3 regions of the Desulforapulum autotrophicum HRM2 genome follow, and region 2 is predicted to be linked to each of the others. Evidence: predicted binding sites of a transcription regulator. Region 2 holds the regulator's gene; each other region holds the start of a gene.

Region 1 (3,419 bases), 770 kb from region 2:
ATTGGATTTTGGTACATGATGTGCAGGATAGGTGGGAGACTTTGAAGCGGGCACGCAAGTGTCAGTGGAGTTACCCTTGAAATACCACCCTTCATGTACTATGGTTCTAACGTGGGTCCCTTACCGGGATTACGGACAGTGTCTGGCGGGTAGTTTGACTGGGGCGGTCGCCTCCCAAAGAGTAACGGAGGCGCGCGAAGGTTCCCTCAGGCTGATTGGAAACCAGCTTAAGAGTGTAAAGGCATAAGGGAGCTTGACTGCGAGAGAGACATTTCGAGCAGGTAGGAAACTAGGTCTTAGTGATCCGGCGGTTCTGTATGGAAGGGCCGTCGCTCAACGGATAAAAGGTACGCCGGGGATAACAGGCTTATCGCCCCCAAGAGTTCACATCGACGGGGCGGTTTGGCACCTCGATGTCGGCTCATCACATCCTGGGGCTGGAGCAGGTCCCAAGGGTTTGGCTGTTCGCCAATTAAAGTGGTACGTGAGCTGGGTTTAAAACGTCGTGAGACAGTTTGGTCCCTATCTTTCGTGGGCGTAGGATATTTGAGGAGATCTGTTCCTAGTACGAGAGGACCGGAATGGACGAACCAATGGTGTTCCTGTTGTCGTGCCAACGGCATTGCAGGGTAGCTAAGTTCGGAACGGATAACCGCTGAAAGCATCTAAGCGGGAAGCCAACTTCAAGATTAGATATCCCATCACATAAAGTGACTAAAGACCCCTTGAAGACTACAAGGTTGATAGGCCGGGTGTGTAAGCACAGTAATGTGTTCAGCTAACCGGTACTAACAGGTCGTGAGGCTTAGCCACTAACTACAAACCCTTTTAGGTTTGAACGCTTTAATGCGGATATACAGAAAATACTTTCAACAGATTATAGATTGCCAAGTTTAATCCGGTGGCAATGGCAGAGGTGCCACACCCGTTCCCATCTCGAACACGGAAGTTAAGACCTCTAGCGCCGATGGTACTGCAGGGGAGGCCCTGTGGGAGAGTAGGACGCCGCCGGGTTATTTTTATATAAGTCCTGATCATCATTTATGATGGTCAGGACTTTTTTTGTTTTGTGGTCAAATTGTATGTGTGGAGGGGGGCATCTATGGTCACCTGGCCACCCCGGAATCAAAGTGCCATTAAAATATTGAGTTCCGTTCAGATTGAGCGCCTGGTTCGGCAAATTTTGCCGTTTGATTTATTGACAAATAGGCTTTTAACCCTCCTTCCTCATTTAGTTATTGTTAATGTTTTCAATGATTATTACCATCGAGACATCGCTACGGCCTGACCCTGATAAGTACGGTTTACAATCCTCTTCAGATCAATAAGATTTTTTGACAATGTACAGACCTTCATCTTCCCAACGATTGACTTCTTTCTTTAAAAAAACTGGTACAGGCTTTTTTGATGCCGATGGTTGTGTGATTTATTTGCTGTGATCAATAAGAAGATATTTGCGAGGACGATCACCTTTACCCCATTTCACGGCTTTCAAAATCACCTTTGATGTGTCCATCAATACTCTGGAGTTGGATAATAATACTTGAGATAATCAAACAAGGATTCTTAAACTTCGGTCACGTTATGTGAGAGTATATAGATGATTCGTTAAAAAAATACACGGGCATTATTAAATTCTCATCATGGGAGGTATTGTATACAATTTGATATCGATTGTGAAAAATATTACCCATAATTATAGAAACATTGTTGTAGCTATTTTCACTTCATCCCTCGGAATATCAAATTTAAAAAAGACCATATCTCACCGTATGTTTAATTTGTAATATCAATATCACAGGCAAATTGTATAGATGATTTTTAAATTCAACCCAATTTTTATCACAAAATGCTGTTTTGCTATGTTCGTAGTCAGAGAAAGATTGAAAATTATCCAAAAAGAATAGCCAGGCCAATATAAGGCTTTTATACCGAGATCTGTACTTAGTTTGTCTGAGGACTTGTCGTTAAGGATTTGAGCTAAAAAATGTATTGGTATGTTTTTTGCTTTAACCTAAAATGAGAAAAAGCAATGCTTTGAACCTTGGAGATTTTTGATGCTTTGCTTAACAAAAATCGTGTTTTTATCCCAAAACTGAGACAGATACCCCTAAAGAAGAAGGCAAAATAGATGATATTGAAAAAACAGAAGCTATTACTGGCCATTGTAATGGCGACAATTTTTGGTTTTGTTCTGCCGGCATTTGCCACCCCTATCAGTACCATATTCCATGATTATGGTACTACCACAGGAAAGGTTGATCCCAACGGTAATGATTCACTTCATAAGAATTATGTTAAGATATCTGACAAGAGCAAAGCACGATTTTCGGATGTTTTTGATTTTTCTACACTGGATTTTGATGCAATCACGTCATTTGATCTGACTCTTGATTTTTCAAAGACTGGGTCAACTTTTTGGGGCTTTCCAACCGAAGACTGGAATGTTCGGCCAGCTGAATCTACTTCATCTGCAACTAGTACACTGTTTAATCTGATCAATTCGCAGGCCCGGGTAAAACAAACTATTACGTTCAATACAGGCAATCTTGATATTTTTGAGAATATTGTTGACAACAAATCATTTTATTTGTGGTTTGATGAAGAAACTTGGTTCAACGACAGTTTCAAATTGTATTCAGCAAAACTGGAGATCTATGGTATGCAAACTGCCCCTACTGCCAATCCAGAACCTGCCACCATGATGCTTCTCGGGCTTGGACTTTTGGGAATTGCTGGTGTGAGCAGAAAAAAAGCATATTTTTGAATTTATATGAAACACTCACCAAAGTATTGTCAATGATGGTGTTTCAAAATTTGTTGAGGCCGAAGCCATACCTCGCTCCGGCCGTGCCGGTTATATAAATTCATTTTTGAAGGCAGGGACTCTCATTTGGCCCCTGCTTTTTTTGGGTTTTTCCCACTATGGGGTGATGAAAAAAATTCGGCATTCCTGGGCCATTTGGGCAAGTGGCTGTAGGACCACCCCCCAGCTCGTTGAGTCTGCCCGTATCTTGCCAAGTTTAATCCGGTGGCAATGGCAGAGGTGCCACACCCATTCCCATCTCGAACACGTAAGTTAAGACCTCTAGCGCCGATGGTACTGCAGGGGAGGCCCTGTGGGAGAGTAGGACGCCGCCGGGTTATTTTTATATAAGTCCTGATCATCATTTATGATGGTCAGGACTTTTTTTGTTTTGTGGTCAGGAAGGGAATTGTATGTGGAGGGGAAGGTACATCTCTGGCAACCCCTAATTCTTTTGCAGGCGCTTCACCGCCTGGACCACAGCAGTTACCGCCTGATCAATGTGGTCACTGGTGGTCATGCGCCCGGTGGAAAACCGAAGTGTGCCCTTGGCCCACTGCTCGGGAATCTGCATGGCCTCAAGCACATGGGACAAGGAGACCGTATTGGCATG
Region 2 (3,419 bases):
TACGCTTTCCCCTCAAGGGTGTAAAGCGGAATCAGATAGTCGAGAAGGCCCAGGTATTTTTTTAAAAAAGTTTTGGCCTGGATGGTTTCAAGCACAAAATCTTTAACCTCCTTTGTGCGACCATTCAACGCTTTCAGCTCTGGTACAAAAAAAGGGTTTGAGAGAAACCGCATGTCAACCACAAGATCTGCATCCGTAGGGATGCCGTACTTGAATCCAAACGAGAGGAGGTTGATCTTCATGGATACAGGTTTGAGGGCGTGGTGGTGGGCAATATTGCGGATTTCGGCTTTAAGCTGGTGGACATTGTAATTGCTTGTGTCAATGATCCGTTTTGAAATTTTTCTGATGGGAAGCATGAGGCTTTTTTCTGACTTTATGCTTTCAATCAGACTTTTGTCCTGACCTGCGGGGTGATGGCGCCGGGTCTGGCTGTATCGTTTTAAAAGGATGTTTTCATCGGCCTCAAGAAAAATAATTTCCGGAATATGCCCGTTCTTCCCCAAGGATTCCAGGACCGAAGGAAATTGGGATAAAAATTGTTTGGCCCGGATGTCCATGACAAAGGCAAAACCGTTTATGTCGGTGTCGCTGTCCAGGGGGAGGTCAAGAAATTTTGGCAGAAGCTCGATGGGCATGTTGTCAACGCAGTAATAACCTGCATCTTCAAATGCCTCCATGGCTGTGCTCTTTCCTGACCCGGAAAGGCCGGTGAGTATAAATAGGCTTTGGCGGTTCATGGGTTAAAACTCTTCATCAATGTCAAGAATGATTTTCTGGATTTCGTCAATGGATTCGGCCCGTAACAGGCTTTCCTTAAAGTGGTCCTTTTTGAGAAGCTTTGAAATCTGTGCCAGAACTTTCAGGTGACTTCCTGTGGAGTTTTCAGGGGTTATCAACAGGAAAAAAATATGGACCGGTTTGTGGTCAAGGGAGTCAAATGAGACTCCCTTGCGGCTCAAACCGAACCCGACAACTATGGAGTCGACAGTGGCAAGCTTGCCGTGGGGAATTCCAATTCCGCCACCGATACCTGTACTGCCAAGTTGTTCTCTTTCCAGAAGAACCCTTACAATTTCGTCGCTCCCGGTCCTGGCCATGGGAGCGACACAAATTGCAAGTTCTTCAAGAACGCCTTTTTTATCCTTTGATGCAAGGTCCGGGATGATGGCACCCCTTGGTAATAGTTCTGATAGTTTCATAATCTCCTGGCAATTTGCTATCTGCGGGGCTGGATCAATCCAAGCTTTCCGTCGTTACGCCTGTAGAGAACATTGACACGCTCTGTCCTTGCATTGCTGAACACAAAGAAATTTTCCTTACCAGAGTTGAGTTCCATAACGGCATCATCGATGTCAATGGGTTTTACGTCAATGGCCTCCATGATCACTTCAGGAGTGGAGGTGTCCGAGGCGGCCTCGGGAGGGGTGAGGAGAATATCATTGTCCTTGATGCTTGCCTTGTTGCCTGACATGTGGCGTCGCATCTTGTCCTTGTTTTTCTTTATCTGGCCTGCCACCTTGTCCATAAGGGTGTCAATGGACGAGTACATGTTTTCAGACTCCTCCTTTGCATGGATCTTCAATCGGTCACACACAAGGGTTATTTCGGCAATGTGTCTAATCTTTTCAACGGACAGAACCACGTTTGCCTCTGCCGGGCTTTCAAGCATTTTGTCAAATCGGTCTACCTTTTTCTGTACATAGGATTTTAATGCATCGGAAGGATCAATCTGTTTAAAAGTGACGGATGTCTGCATAAAAAAAACCTCCCTAAAATTGTTTACGTTTACTTGACGGAAGAATGTGAAGCATCTCCCTGTATTTGGCTACGGTTCTGCGGGCTATGTTGATGTTAGCCTCTTCTAATATCTCTGTCAGTCGCTTGTCGCTGTAGGGGTTTTGAGGATCTTCCTTTTCAATAATAAGTTTGATTTTGTCCTTGACACTTGCCGAAGCCATTGAATCACCATCAGTTCTTGAGATGGAACTATTGAAAAAATATTTAAGTTCAAATAACCCCTGGGGGGTGTATGCGTATTTGTTGGTTGTGACCCGACTGATGGTTGATTCGTGCATCTGGATATCTTCGGCCACGTCCCTCAGGATCATGGGTTTTAACTGGGTGATCCCGTTGAGGAAAAATTCCCGCTGGAACTTGATGATGCTCTCCATGACAGAATAGATGGTCTTCTGTCGCTGGTGGATGCTTTTGATGAGCCAGGAAGCGCTCTGCATCTTCTCGTTGAGGTAGGTCTTGGTCTCTTTTGATATCTTGGTGCCCTTGGCGACTGCCTCTTTGTATACACGGTTTATCCTCAGTTTGGGCAGGCCGTCGTCGTTCATGACAATTTTAAAATCATCGCCTTCCCGGTATACATAGATGTCTGGAATAATGTACTGGGGTTCTTCAGTGCTGAACTCTCGACCTGGTTTGGGCTCCAGGCATTTGATGACGTTCACGGCTGAAACCACATGATCTATGGATATGCCTAGATCCTTTGCGATTTTCTTGTAGTTTTTGTTCTCCAGGTTTTTCATGTGCCGGGTGATGATCCGTTCAAGCATCGGATCTTCGATGCCAAGTCTCGTAATCTGAATGAGCAGTGATTCCCTGAGATCCCTTGCGCAGACACCGGGCGGGTCAAAGGTTTGCAGGGTTTTGAGCATGGCTTCAACGGCTTCGATTTCAAAACCCCCGGGTTCAGCAATTTCCTCAACCGTTGAACAAAGATATCCGTCAACGTTGAGGCTGCCGATGATCATGCTTCCTATCTGTTCCTGATCAGGGGTTGGGCTGTTCATGAGAAGCTGCCACTGAAGGTGATCTTCAAGGGTCTTTTTGGCTGAGGTGAATGCCTCGTAATTGGGGGCCTCCTGGAAATCTCTTTCCGAGTGAACCCTTCCCGTTGAGTTGTATTCGTTGATATAGCTTTCCCAGTCCGTGTCCTGGGAAAGTTTTTCCTCAATGGTGACCTCTTTCAGGTCCTCGTTTTGGTCTTTGGTGTCGGCTTCACGTTCAATCTCCCGGGCCTCTGCCTGGGTTATTTCCTGAATGCTCTCTTCCAGGGCCGGGTTTTCCTCGAGTTCCTGCTCGATCATCCCGGCAAGCTCCAGCCGGGAGAGCTGGAGTAGTTTTATCGCCTGCTGCAGCTGGGGGGTCATCACCAGTTGCTGGGTGAGTATTAAGTTTTGTTGTAGTCCTAAAGCCATAATCAGAGCCTAAATTTATCTCCAAGGTAGAATCGTCTTGCAATTTCGCTGGAGGTGATTTTTTCCGGGTTTCCCGATTCAATCACCTCTCCCTGATTCATGATATAGGCGAAGTTGCACACCCCAAGGGTCTCTCTCACGTTATGGTCAGATATCAGAACCCCGATGTCAAGTTCAGTGAGGTGGGTGATGATTTTCTGTATGTCT
Region 3 (3,419 bases), 970 kb from region 2:
ATGCCTGAAAATTTTAGAGCGCTTTATATGTTTGGCAATTTAAAAATAATGGAAAAAGAATGGAAAACAGCTGAAAAGATATTTTATCAAATTGTTGACCTGTATCCGAAATTTTCACCAGCATATGTAAAACTTGGATTGATATATAATTTAACCAATAAACCATCAAAAGCCATCGAAGACTTCAAAAAAGCACTAACGTTGGAACCGATGAATATGGAAGCGCTCCGCTATCTTATAACCACTTATATGAGTAGCAACCAGCGAGAACTCAGCATCAAAACATTGAGCACTCATTTCAAACATCCTGATCTGACTCCAAGGGCAAAAGGATATATTTATTTCTTATTAGGTAAAATCGCTGTTTCAGACAAATCGATTGATCAGGCAAAGCAATACTTTAATAAGTCCATTAAAACCTATGGAAAGACAACGCCCTCTTACGAAGCCCTGGCAAAATTAGCTGAAATCGAAAACAATAATTTTATGGCCATAAAATATTATGAACTCATTCTTTCCTATGATTCCAGATATTTTCCGGCTTACATGAATTTGAGCCGACTCTATCAATCAAAAAACGATACGAACAAAGCAAAAGAATACCTGACAACTGCTTTAGAAATGAAGGATGATTTACCAACGGCAGCAAATGATCTTGCCTACATCCTGGCCGAAGAAGGCAACGAGTTACAAAAAGCCCTTCACCTGGCACAAATTGCGGAATCACAGACCCCCAACGATCCCAATATCCTGGATACCCTGGGATGGGTTTACTACAAACAAAGAGCGTATGATCTGGCAATTTTCAAACTAACGGAAAGTATTAAACTCAATCCTGACAGCGCCTTTTCACATCTCCATATAGGGTGGGCATATTACGATACTGGCCGATATGAAAAAGCAAGGGAACACATGAAGATCGCCTTGAAATTAAATCCAAACATCAAAGGCGCACGCGAGGCCCGAAATATCATTGGTGAATAAAAGATAGGGAATGCGGTAAAATGATTCCCTTGCGGTTCCGTTATCCATTCCCATTGTCGGTGATGTGTTTAAACATCCAAGCCTATTCAGATTGATAATCACAACCCGAGTAGCGCCAGTTATGCGTTGGGCAAAATAAGAAAAGGCAGGGTAGAAGATTTCCTCTGACCCTGCCTTTAAAAGAAACGCTAAATTATGTACAAACCTTATATTTGTTTTCTTTTTCTGCCAATCCTTGCAATACCCAAAAGTCCAAATCCGAACAGCATCATTGTAGCAGGTTCTGGAGTATGACTAAGTGAAACACCAATATGCCATTGCTCTACCTCGCCCTGCCAATAATTTCCGGTTGCAGCAAACATGTTCTCGTAGCTTGTCCACCACGACGTAGATTCACGATCATTCCACTCAAATTGATCGTCGTCGCTAAAGAATCTCGACTTACTGTTTTCCTTATAATATCTATAAAGCAATGATTCACTGCAAGTAACTCTGGCTCTCAAATAAAAACCATCAAGATTTGAAGAATCAATTGTGAAACTTTGCGAGGTAAAAAAGTTTGGATTAACGGGAGTAACATATGATGTAGATGGATTTGTTGATACAGTTTCGTTGTCCGTTAGTTTTCTTTCTAAATAAGCAATTTGATCAGTATTGTCATACGTACCATCATTATCCCAGTCAACCCAGGCCTTCAGATGGTCTGCGTAGTGGGTGCCAATAAAATCTTTATGCATATTGAATTGAAAAGTTACTGTATCACCTACGTATAAATCCTCATGACCCCAAGTTTCACCACCATCTCTGCTCCAAAAAACACCATATTCGTCGGTTTTTTCATTATCCACATTATAAGTGTCAAGTGCCTGCCAGGCAGTAGTCTCATGTGTTGCATCACCATAAATAGTATCAGTAGTTCTGCTCTCGTAACTATCCCCATCCCATTGAGTAACAGAATAACTTGTGGCAGCATAAGCATTCGTAAAACACAGAAGCGCAAAAACTCCGAACAACCCAATTGCAGATAGAATTTTCAAAATCTGTCGTTTTCCTGTTTTCATATAAAATCCTCTCCATATTATTAATTATTTTTTTTATTTGTTGAGAATATTATGAAAGCAAATTTAATGCCAGAAAGCATACATAATCGTGTGAGATTCAAGTCAGACCCACAGATTCTGAGCTGCATTTTACACCGAATAAACTCGGATTCTACCACTTGGCAGCCTTTTCACAAAAAAAACGCTCTGAAAAAACCAGACAATTTTAAAATTATTTTTTTGAATTCAATTCAAAATTTTATCATAATTTTATTTGGATAGGGTCTTTTTTTGTTTTGGTTTAAACTGTTTTTGACCGCAAATGAGATTTTTTTACGCATTTTATGGGAATTTTTTTTCACAATTATGATTTTTTTTCAGATACCTCATTTTTGTAACCACATTCCATGCGATCGCGGGGGGACTGGTATACAATCATTTCATCCACACCACATAATACTTTAGGAAAACCACAAAAAGTTTCCGGATCATCCAGGGGAGGCGAACGAAATTGCGTTTAAGTTGCTGAATTTTCAGTGTGTTGCAACCCCTTTTTGAAGAAGTTAATATTAATTATGGTTTCAGGAGAGTTACCATAAAAAAATTCATACTATAGTGACAAAATAATATTCCATGAACAATCTATGAGTGTCCCTGAGACCCGATTCTCTTGCAAAAAACAAAAAACCCGCCTTCCCAGAGTTTCTGCTCTGAAGAGACGGGTTAAATATTCCAAATTGGTGGAGGCGGCGGGAATTGAATCGGTCTCCCCCCACTTTTGACAAACTATTGACACACAAGGCTTTTCCCTGTTTTACATAACTATTTCAGACAGTTCCAAAACATTCAATACGTTCAATACGTTCAATGGATTCAACCAGAATCCTTCAATTCTACCAGTATTCTACCAGAGTAGTTACCAGACCAATAGACAAATCTCTGCCCTACCCCCCACTTGATACAAACCCTGTCCCATTGTAAAAACAGAAAAAACAAGCAAATCCCAAAAAACAGTTAGAGTGTGGCGCTTCCACCCTAAAGCATTGAAATAACAATGTTATTTTGTAATCACCTCAATAACACAAACCGCTAACAGCATTGATAATCCTATAAATACAGCCTTTTACAGATAACAACCTCTTCCTCTATAGAGCCCCACCAACTGCCCTTCCATCTTTCAAAGAAAAAGCAAGAAAAACTTCCCTTCCCTGTTAATTTCCTTTATTCTGCCTTTTAATTATTTGCTCATTACCATCCTGATTCTGAACCAGAGGGAGACCTTCTATGACAAAATCGCGTGACCCCGCCACAATGAACGACATCGAGATTATTCCCGGCAACATCAACATCCTTCTGATTGCGCCTCATGGTCATGATGAAGATGACAAAAACACA

What was found. Region 2 encodes sigma-54, which starts transcription at its own class of promoters, with help from an activator protein. Its sites were predicted from a motif close to TNTGGCACANTTTCTGCTNT; they were not measured.
Region 1: a site for sigma-54 is predicted at 1,992-2,011, ahead of HRM2_RS17210 (PEP-CTERM sorting domain-containing protein). Genes of this name have one in related genera too.
Region 3: a site for sigma-54 is predicted at 2,100-2,119, ahead of HRM2_RS09705 (PEP-CTERM sorting domain-containing protein). Genes of this name have one in related genera too.

The regions. Positions count from the first base shown of each region.
Region 1 covers NC_012108.1:3,941,498-3,944,916, reverse strand. The annotation lists rRNA gene HRM2_RS17220 (23S ribosomal RNA) at 1-813, shown strand, start outside; rRNA gene rrf (5S ribosomal RNA) at 898-1,014, shown strand; gene HRM2_RS17210 (PEP-CTERM sorting domain-containing protein) at 2,132-2,767, shown strand; rRNA gene rrf (5S ribosomal RNA) at 3,028-3,144, shown strand; gene HRM2_RS17200 (cysteine desulfurase family protein) at 3,252-3,419, opposite strand, start outside.
Region 2 covers NC_012108.1:3,172,679-3,176,097, reverse strand. The annotation lists gene rapZ (RNase adapter RapZ) at 1-740, opposite strand, end outside; gene HRM2_RS13805 (PTS sugar transporter subunit IIA) at 744-1,202, opposite strand; gene hpf (ribosome hibernation-promoting factor, HPF/YfiA family) at 1,220-1,759, opposite strand; gene rpoN (RNA polymerase factor sigma-54) at 1,773-3,212, opposite strand; gene lptB (LPS export ABC transporter ATP-binding protein) at 3,215-3,419, opposite strand, start outside.
Region 3 covers NC_012108.1:2,202,505-2,205,923, reverse strand. The annotation lists gene HRM2_RS09710 (tetratricopeptide repeat protein) at 1-984, shown strand, start outside; gene HRM2_RS09705 (PEP-CTERM sorting domain-containing protein) at 1,191-2,045, opposite strand; gene HRM2_RS09700 (radical SAM family protein) at 3,309-3,419, shown strand, end outside.